3 regions of the Peribacillus sp. YIM B13477 genome follow, and region 1 is predicted to be linked to each of the others. Evidence: riboswitches for the same ligand, from Rfam matches in the RefSeq annotation. Region 1 holds a riboswitch; each other region holds the start of a gene.
What was found. Region 1 has a riboswitch for S-adenosylmethionine ahead of ACFX4H_RS18325 (O-acetylhomoserine aminocarboxypropyltransferase/cysteine synthase family protein). Riboswitches for the same ligand answer to the same signal wherever they lie in the genome.

Region 1 (3,278 bases):
GACGGTAGGATTCAAAGAAGAGCAATTCGAACAGGTTTGGAACTGAAATTTCACAAAATATTTGGTTAATTCCTTACTTAAACAAACAATCTACCTTATAATGGAATAGATAAAATAAGATGTACATATGGAGGGTTAATTATGACAACAACACCAAAAGAACTTCGTTACACTAAAGAACATGAATGGGTCAAAACGGAAGATGGAACAGTGCGCATTGGAATTACGGCATTCGCACAGTCCGAGCTAGGGGACATCGTATTCGTTGAGCTTCCGGAAATCGGCGATGAATTGAAAGCGAACGAACCATTTGGAAGCGTTGAATCCGTTAAGACCGTTTCTGAACTTTATGCACCTATCAGTGGCAAGGTTGTTGAAGTGAACGAAGATTTAAGTGACAACCCTGAATATGTAAATGAGTCTCCTTATGAAAAGGCATGGATGGTCGTGCTTGAACCATCTAATAGCAGTGATATTGAAAACTTGATGAGCGCTGAAGAGTATGAGAGTTTAATCAACGGTTAAAAAGAAAGGAGAGGGGGGACTGAAAAGGCCTGCTCTCTTTTTCATTTGTACAGTGGGTGAGTTGCGCACATAATTCGTGAGATGGAGTGATGACATGGAGTGGGGCGAATTCGATAAAGTGATCATTGTAGAAGGCAGTTCCGATAGAAGAAAAGTTGCCTCCGTTTTAAATGAAGATGTGGAAATAAGATGTACGAATGGGACCATATCATTAACTAAGCTGGATGAATTAGTGGATGAATTGATCGACCGTGATGTTTATCTCCTTTTTGACGCAGATGAATCAGGAGAAAAGCTGCGGAAGCAGTTCCGAAGGGAAATGCCGGAAGCGAACCACCTGTATATTAATAAAATGTACAAAGAAGTGGAGAGCTCACCCGAACATCATATCGCAACTGTGCTCCTATCTGCCAATATGAATGTGAAAATGAAATTTTTAAGTCAAAGGGTGAACGACTAATTGATGCAGGAATGGAAAGAAGAAGAGTGTAAGCTTGCTGTTGAAAATGGGGAAACCTTTTGCTTATATTTATATACACCTTTATGCGGAACCTGTCAGGTGGCCTCCAAGATGCTGACGATATCCTTGGAGCTTTTCCCCGAATTGAAGGCAGGCAAAATGAATATGAACTATATCCAAGCAATTGCCGAATCATATGAAATCGAAAGTGTTCCTTGCTTATTGCTTTTCAAAGAAGGGCAGCTGCACAAGAAAATATATGCCTTTCAATCCGTTCCTTATTTGTACGGATTGCTTAAGGAAATCAGTTAGGAAACCAACCAGAACCGCGGTTGGTTTTCTTTGTTACTGACATTAGAATGAGAGTAGGAAATAAACAAAGAATATTCTAACAATTCATTGACTGATTTAATCTAAAATGCTATATTTTGAATTAAGTAATGGCAGAATTTAATAGTTCTTATCAAGAGTGGCGGAGGGACTGGCCCGACGAAGCCCGGCAACCGGTATAAATTTTTATATACGGTGCTAATTCCTGCAGAGTGTTGGCTCTGGTAGATGAGGTGTGTTCTTGAAACCTCTTCTTATAGAAGTGGTTTTTTTGTTTATAAAAAGCCAGATTTCATATAAATCCAACTAAATCCATAGAAAAAAGGTGAAATTATATGTCAGAGAAAAAGTTGCGTTTCGAAACATTGAGTGTTCATGGCGGTCTGCAAGCTGATGAAACAGGTGTCCGTGCCGTTCCTATCTACCAAAGCAATGCATACTTGTTCAAGGATACCGACCATGCAGCGAATTTATTTGGCCTAAAGGAGAATGGCTATATATATTCACGGCTTCATAATCCCACGGTCAGCGTTTTTGAGGAAAGAATGGCCTTATTGGAAGGCGGTATCGGCGGATTGGCAACGGCAAGCGGAATGGCCGCCATCTCACTTTCGATCCTGAATATTGCTGCCGCAGGGGATGAGATTGTTTCAGCCTCTACATTATATGGCGGTACGTATAACCTTTTCGAAAACACTCTTCCTAAATATGGGATCAAAGTGAAGTTCGTTTCTCCCGATGACCCTGAGAATTTTAAAAGGGCGATTACACCAAGAACTAAAGCCATTTTTGCTGAAACGATCGGAAATCCAAGTTTGAGGGTGCTCGATATTGAAGCGGTAGCGGAAATCGCCCACGAAGCCGGCATACCTTTAATCATTGATAATACCTTCGCAACACCGTATCTTTGCAGACCAATTGATTTTGGAGCGGATATTGTCATCCATTCCGCTACAAAATGGCTTCTTGGAAATGGAACGACGCTAGGCGGTGTCATCGTGGATGGAGGAAAATTCGATTGGAACTCGCCAAACTATCCTGGCTTCACGGAGCCTGACCCTAGTTACGACGGTCTGGTATACGCCGAGGCAGTTGGCCCTGCCGCATTCATAACGAAAGCCCGAGTCCAGTTACTCCGTGATTTGGGCCCTACGCTAAGTGCCCAAAGTGCATTCCAGTTTACGCTTGGACTTGAAACGCTGCATGTAAGGATGAAAGAGCATCTATCAAACACCAAGTCTGTCATTCAATATTTAAAAAACCATCCTGCCGTGACCTGGGTTTCACATCCTGGTGATGAGGATCATCCCGATAAAGCCCTTGCGGATAAATATTTGCCAAAGGGAGCTGGATCTGTCGTCACATTTGGGATTCAAGGTAATCGCGAAGCTGGGGCAAAACTTATCAATTCGGTGGAATTATGGTCCCATGTGGCGAATGTAGGGGATGCGAAGAGCTTGATCATCCACCCAGCAAGTACCACCCATCAACAATTGAATGAGGCAGGTCTTGCGAAAGCGGGTGTAAGTGCCGATCAAGTCCGTTTATCGATTGGGATTGAAAATGTAGACGACTTAATAGAAGATTTGGAGCAGGCAATTGAAAAGGCGACGAACATCGTCTCCTTGACTTCCAAAACGCTTTAAGCAAAGTTCCTGTTCATTCTTGTACTAGAAATAATATACATTGCGCTCCTTTTTTATCTATGATAAAATTTCTCCATACTAAAGAACTTAATGATGTACAAATATTCTATATATTAGCTCTTATCAAGAGAGGTGGAGGGATGTGCCCGATGAAACCCGGCAACCGACAAGGTGATTTCCTTGGAAAGGTGCCAATTCACACAAAGTTTAATCACTTTGGAAGATGAGAGGAAGGCCTGATTCTTCACCTGCCTTTCTGCTCATGCAGAAAGGTTTTTTCTATTTTAATTGGGAACATGATAGGAGAAACAGACTAA
Region 2 (3,278 bases), on a different contig from region 1:
TCTTTCACGACCGCAAGCCCAGCTACCACATCACTATGTCCGGATAAAAACTTCGTCGCGCTATGAAGGACAACATCAGCGCCCAGATTCAGCGGTTTTTGCAATGCGGGCGTCAAGAATGTATTATCAACAAAACTTAAGGCACCGGCTTTTTTTGCGATATCACATACAGCTTGAATATCGGTCACTTTAAGTAAAGGATTTGAAGGCGTTTCAATGTATATGGCCCTGGTATTTGGCTGAACCGCCGCTTTGACACTTTCAAGGTCTGTCATGTCAACGAAGGTATGCTCAATATTGAAACGGTTCAATACGCTTGTGACCATCCTGAACGTTCCGCCATACACATCTTCGGAAATGACGATATGATCCCCGGCAGACAATAGCAGGAAGGCTGTTGAAATGGCAGCCATACCTGATGAAAAGGCAAAGCCGTGAGTGCCTTCCTCAAGTTCGGCAATGATGTCTTCAAGTGCCTCGCGGGTTGGGTTCCCGCTTCTGCTGTAGTCATATTTGCCGAATTGATCGATATCGGATTGATGGAAAGTCGATGCATGCTGGATGGGGACGCTCACACCGCCCGTTGCCGGATCGAATTTATGTTGATTATGAAGTAATTTCGTTTCAAAGCTAAAATTTTGATCTGTCATCGTAGTGCCTCCCTTTTTACATGTGCGAATGCTTGCTGCAAGTCACCAATCAAATCGTCGCTATCCTCGATGCCAACGGAGAAGCGGAGCAGTCGGTTACAAACCCCGTTTGCCGTTCTGACTTCAAGCGGTATATCGGCATGTGTTTGTGTGGCAGGATAGGTGATGAAGCTTTCAACTCCTCCCAGGCTTTCTGCAAAGGAAATTAATGAGAGCGATTGTAAAAATGGGTTGACCGCCGCTTCATCAATGATGCGGAAAGAAATCATGCCGCCCCGGCCTGGATACAATACGTCCGTAACACAATCATGCTCCGATAAGTAATCTACAAGTATCTTGGCATTCTTTTCATGACGCTCCATCCGCAATGCCAGGGTTTTCATTCCGCGCATCAACAGCCAAGAATCAAATGGGCTCAAGACAGCTCCAGTGCCATTATGATGGAAGGCAAGTGCATCACATAATTCAGCGCCGCTAGCAACGATCAGTCCGGCGAGCACATCATTATGACCACCGAGATACTTGGTTGCACTGTGGATCACAATATCAGCTCCAAGCAAGATGGGTTGTTGAATAAGAGGCGTGTAAAAAGTGTTATCAACGATTAGCAATAAATTATATCGTTTAGCCAATGCGGCAACGGCGCTAATATCCGTTTGCTGCATAAGAGGGTTAGTGGGAGTTTCGATGAAGATGGCTTTCGTGTGAGGAGTGATGGCTTTTTCGATATCCTCCAAACAACAAGTGTTTACATAGTCACACTGCAATCCCCATTTTTTAAAACCTTGTTCTAACAGCCGATATGTACCGCCATAAAGATCTTCACTGACAATCCACGCATCCCCGGATTTAAAAAGGGCGAGTATAGTGGAGATGGCGGCCATTCCTGAACTGCAGGCATAGCCTTGGTCTCCTTTTTCCAGATCGGCGATGGATCGCTCCAATAGCTGGCGGGTAGGGTTACCTGTCCTTGTGTAGTCGAATCCCGTCGATTGACCGATTCCTTCGTGGCGAAAAGCTGTTGAAAAGTATACCGGCGGATTGACTGTTCCTGTCGCCGTTTCACTGCGATTTCCTAATTGAGCAAGATATGTTTCAGGTTTATACATGGTTTTCACTGCTCCTTTGAGTTAAATAAAATAAAAAAAAGTCTTCTTTAAGAAGAAGACTTTGATTAAGTAGGGACGAGTCATTCTTCTTATCTTCCAAGTTCATAAACTTGTGGAATTAGCACCTTTTCATTGGTTTGAAACAAATGAAGGTTGCTGAGGTGTCATCGGGCCATTCCCTCTACCTCTCTCGATAAGAGTTTAGATTATTCAATTTCTTTTGAATTTACTATATATACAAAACGCTGTCAAGGACATTTTGGGGGTGATGATGTGTTTGTGTTCATGGCCAGGTCAATTGAAGCCTAGAGGTGCCTACACTTTATGTGTCAAAAAAGAATATCCAAATTTTCATCTAAATATGAACGGCCTAGGATTTTCCAGAAATATGGAAAGGGTCAGCGGGATATTTTTGCTTTAAAATAATAAAGTTTGTACAATGTATGGAGAGAAAGAATAATCCGACATTATTCATTTCATATGCAAAAATTCTTCAATGAATAGTGCAAACTTAGGAGGAGAATACATGGAATACAGAATCGAACGAGATACGATGGGTGAAGTGAAAGTTCCTGCTGATAAATATTGGGGAGCACAAACTGAGAGAAGCCGTAACAATTTTAAAATCGGTAACGAAAAAATGCCGATTGAATTGGTTCGTGCATTTGCATACGTTAAACAAGCTGCTGCAAAGGTGAACTATGATCTTGGTGACCTTTCCGAAGTTAAAAAGAACGCCATCGTCAAGATTTGCGGCGAAATCCTTGAAGGTACGCTTGATGAACATTTCCCGCTTGTAGTGTGGCAAACGGGAAGCGGTACGCAAAGTAATATGAACGTGAATGAAGTGGTCGCTAACAAAGGGAATGAATGGTTAAAAGAAAATGGTGAATCGGAAATCCTTCATCCGAATGATGATGTTAACAAGGCACAAAGCTCAAATGATACTTTCCCGACCGCCATGCATATTGCAGCCTTTATGGAAGTCGCTGAAAAATTGGTTCCTGCCATCAAAGCACTTCGTGATACATTCGATACAAAAGAAAAAGAATTTTGGGATGTCGTGAAAATCGGCCGGACACATCTTCAAGATGCTACACCATTAACATTAGGACAAGAAATTTCCGGTTGGAAAGCGATGCTCGATAAAGATTTGGCGATGATTGAGGAAAGCAGCCAAAAACTATTGAACCTTGCTCTAGGCGGAACGGCTGTAGGAACCGGAATCAATACAAAGAAAGAATTCCCGGGACTTTCCGCCAAACAAATTGCAGCGGATACAGGATATCCTTTTGTCACATCTGATAATAAGTTCCATGCATTGACTAGCCATAACGAAATCGTCTATGCACACGGTGCTTTGAAAGCATTGGCGGCGGATTTAATGAAAATTGCAAACGATGTCAGATGGCTGGCAAGTGGACCTAGAAGCGGAATCGGAGAAATAGCCATTCCGGAAAACGAGCCGGGCAGCTCCATCATGCCAGGTAAAGTCAATCCGACCCAAAGTGAAGCGCTT
Region 3 (3,278 bases), 140 kb from region 1:
TCTTATCATTTTTGGAAAGCAACATATTACCACTGTGAAAATTTACTAGTTATAACTAGTGTGGGCAGGGTATCAGAGTAGCATCCTGGTAAGGAAATCGCTGGTAAGGAGGGGGTTAGTTAAATATGTTTGGTCTCTCTGATATCATTAAATTTCTATTTTCCTTTTTTTTGATCATGCCGATCGTTACACTGATACATTTGAGCGGGCATATTTTCTTCGTTACGATCTTTGGGGGATCGGAAAAGAAAATCTTGATCGGGTGTGGTAATAAGCTTTTCGCCTTTCGGAACATAGAGGTGAGGAAATATTATTTTTGGAATGGGACTTGCGAGTTCAAGGGTTTGAAACATGATAATCGATTGACGAATACCCTGATCTATTTAGGGGGGGCTATCTTTAATTTAATCAGCATGCTGATCATATACAGCTTAGTGTATCAGAATATCCTGGACAGCTCGGTAATCTGGTATCAATTTATCTATTTTTCTTTCTACATTATGTTTTTCTCCCTGTTTCCGATGTATTTCTCGGACGGATCGCCTAGTGATGGGAAGGCTGCGGAATTGGCCTTGAGGAACAAGCTGGAAGATAGGGTGACGGATGATATATTCGTGAAGAAAATGGAGGATGATGACGATAGCTGCAAGTAAAAAGGGAACGTCCAGATGGCCGTTCTTTTTTTTGTTTGCTTTCAGTTTTAGGGTTTTAAGTATAAACCTAATCGGCACGCTTATATTGAAGCCGATTAGGTTGTTCGAATCCTGTAAATAAGTTTTAAAGTCTCCGTAAAATAATCATTCCCATACTTCTTTCGCTACATCAACGACGAATTTCAGCTTTTCCCATTGCTGTGCTTCGGTTAGCTTGTTGCCGTGATGTGTGGAGGCGAAGCCGCATTGAGGGCTTAAGCATAATTGTTCGAGCGGAACGAAGTGCGATGCTTCTTTAATGCGTGCCTTAACAGCTTCCTTGTCCTCGATTTCTCCATTTTTTGAAGTGACGGCACCAAGTACGACCCGTGCACCGCCATTTGGAATGTATTCCAATGGTTTGAAATCCCCTGAGCGTTGATCATCATATTCCAAGAAGAATCCATCCACTTTTTCTTTTGCCAATAAAGTTGGGGCGATACGGGCATAGCTTCCTTCAAACGCCCATGTCGACTGGTAGTTTCCGCGACATAGATGGGTAGTGACGATAAGGTCTTCTGGTTTGCCTTCCAATGCGCCATTAATGACCCGAAGTGCAAGATCGATTAATTGTTCCCTCGTATATTTTCCATCTTTGAACTGGAAATCCGGGGCTGAAAGTCTGGCAATATATACATCATCCAATTGAAGGTAACGCACACCTGCTTCATAAAAGGCTTTCAAAGCATGCTGATAGGCTTTGATGATATCATTTGCATAGTCTTCAATATCAGGGTAGACGTCTTCATTATGAATGCCTGCAGCAAATAATTGATTCGGACTGGGAATGGTTTGCTTGGCAACGGCACGTCCGTTCACGACTTTATTCAATTCAATGAAATCACGAATGAAGGGATGTTCAGGGTTGAATGAAACCTTCCCGGTATTGCGAACATTATATCTCTCTGTTTCGACACCATCGAATGTAAGGCCTTTTTCAGTTACATAACCCTCGATGCCATTTAAATGTTCGAGGAAGTCAAAGTGCCACCATGTCCGTCTGAACTCACCGTCCGTAACGGCCTCTAAACCAACTTCGATTTGTTTATCGACGATCCGATTGATTTCTTCAGTTTCAATTTCACGAAGCCGCTCAGCTGAAATGGTACCTTCCTTAAAGTCCTTTCTGGCAATATGTAAACGTTCCGGTCTTAATAAACTTCCGACGTGGTCCGCCCTGAATGGTGCTTTCGTTAATGTGATTGACATGTTGATTCCTTCTTTCCTTTTAAAAATAAAAGCTCTTTTCGTAAAGATTGTTGTTTTTAAACGAAACTATTTAAGGTTGATTGGAGCGGAAGTGCGAGACTCCTGCGGGAGCAGCGGGAGAGGTGAGACCCCACAGGCGTTTACGCCGAGGAGGCTCACCGCCCGCCCCGCGGAAAGCGAGCATCTTGAGGGGAAATCAACCACAACCCATTACCTGGTAAATAGCAACAAAGTATGTGAAAACAGCCAAAATAAAACCTCTTCTTAAAAATAAGAAGAGGTGTTGGCAACAAAGCTATATACTCTTCTTATCTTCAAGTTTTTACACTTCTGGAATTAGCACAGTACAAGATCAGTCTGTTGCTGAGGCATCAAAGGGCCAGTCCCTCCACCTCTCTGGATAAGAGTTGTCTATTAAATTAACTATGACTATACAGGTAGTTTTTATGAAGGTCAAGGGGTGGAACCGGAATATTTCGAATATACCGTTTATTAATCCGGGCTGGAATGTTAACGGCATCAGGGAATCCGGCATATGCTTTGAGTGGGGAGGGAATGCAAGGATGAGTCCATTCAAAAATGGCATACCGATTACGGTAACTGAAGCCATGATAGAGAGAATCATAAAAATGAAATCATCTGGTCAGGATATTAAAGTCGAAATTACGCCAAAGCATATTGAGCTTTCCGGAACGATGGAAGTGAAAAAAATGATGTTTAAGAAAAATGTGGCTTTCCGGATTACATTAAAACCGGTTCATGTGGACAAAAGAACGATTTCATTTGAATTAGTAGAAATGGAACCCATTGACAGGAATTTCATCAACCAAAGGATATTTAACAGACCGCCATTTTTTGAATATGAAAAAAGAGCGATCAAAATGAATGTTAATGCTTGGAGCATCGTGAGAAAAATTCCCATTGGCACAATTAAATCGTATGAACTCGTCGAAGGTGCATTGAAAATGAAACTTTCTTTATGATTCAAGGGGATATTTTACATATATCCTTAGCCGCAAACTATAAAGGGTGTGAAAGGTATGATAGTGTTAAGGTTACATGGCTCATGAAAAAATGTGTTTGATAAATCAAGTTCTTTAAAATATACTAAATGACTTGAAGTTTTGAGTTTTTCTGGGAATGAGGAGGATAATGATGGATCAGAAGATTTTGCCTGCTTCAGCAAGCATGAAGGATTTTGAAAGATTTCTAGAAAGTTCCTATGAAATAGGTGTGTTTCTTGATTTGCATATCTCACAATTGAAAAATGTAAGTATGATGGCAAAGCAGCATAATAAGAAAATGATTTATCATGTCGATTTGATCCATGGCATAAGAAGTGATGAGTACGCGACAGAATTCATTTGTCAGGAATAT

Region 2: another riboswitch for S-adenosylmethionine. It lies ahead of ACFX4H_RS09860 (methionine biosynthesis PLP-dependent protein); the one in region 1 lies ahead of ACFX4H_RS18325 (O-acetylhomoserine aminocarboxypropyltransferase/cysteine synthase family protein).
Region 3: another riboswitch for S-adenosylmethionine. It lies ahead of ACFX4H_RS19065 (5-methyltetrahydropteroyltriglutamate--homocysteine S-methyltransferase); the one in region 1 lies ahead of ACFX4H_RS18325 (O-acetylhomoserine aminocarboxypropyltransferase/cysteine synthase family protein).

The regions. Positions count from the first base shown of each region.
Region 1 covers NZ_JBHZPD010000006.1:135,110-138,387, forward strand. Annotated here, with positions in the region: gene ACFX4H_RS18305 (arsenate reductase family protein) at 1-46, shown strand, start outside; gene gcvH (glycine cleavage system protein GcvH) at 142-525, shown strand; gene ACFX4H_RS18315 (toprim domain-containing protein) at 620-985, shown strand; gene ACFX4H_RS18320 (thioredoxin family protein) at 989-1,297, shown strand; SAM riboswitch class I at 1,443-1,550, shown strand; gene ACFX4H_RS18325 (O-acetylhomoserine aminocarboxypropyltransferase/cysteine synthase family protein) at 1,651-2,961, shown strand; SAM riboswitch class I at 3,079-3,191, shown strand.
Region 2 covers NZ_JBHZPD010000002.1:640,785-644,062, reverse strand. Annotated here, with positions in the region: gene metC (cystathionine beta-lyase) at 1-650, opposite strand, end outside; gene ACFX4H_RS09860 (methionine biosynthesis PLP-dependent protein) at 647-1,759, opposite strand; SAM riboswitch class I at 1,846-1,959, opposite strand; gene fumC (class II fumarate hydratase) at 2,286-3,278, shown strand, end outside.
Region 3 covers NZ_JBHZPD010000006.1:275,843-279,120, forward strand. Annotated here, with positions in the region: gene ACFX4H_RS19060 (hypothetical protein) at 126-653, shown strand; gene ACFX4H_RS19065 (5-methyltetrahydropteroyltriglutamate--homocysteine S-methyltransferase) at 798-1,901, opposite strand; SAM riboswitch class I at 2,207-2,308, opposite strand; gene ACFX4H_RS19070 (hypothetical protein) at 2,465-2,884, shown strand; gene ACFX4H_RS19075 (glycerol-3-phosphate responsive antiterminator) at 3,057-3,278, shown strand, end outside.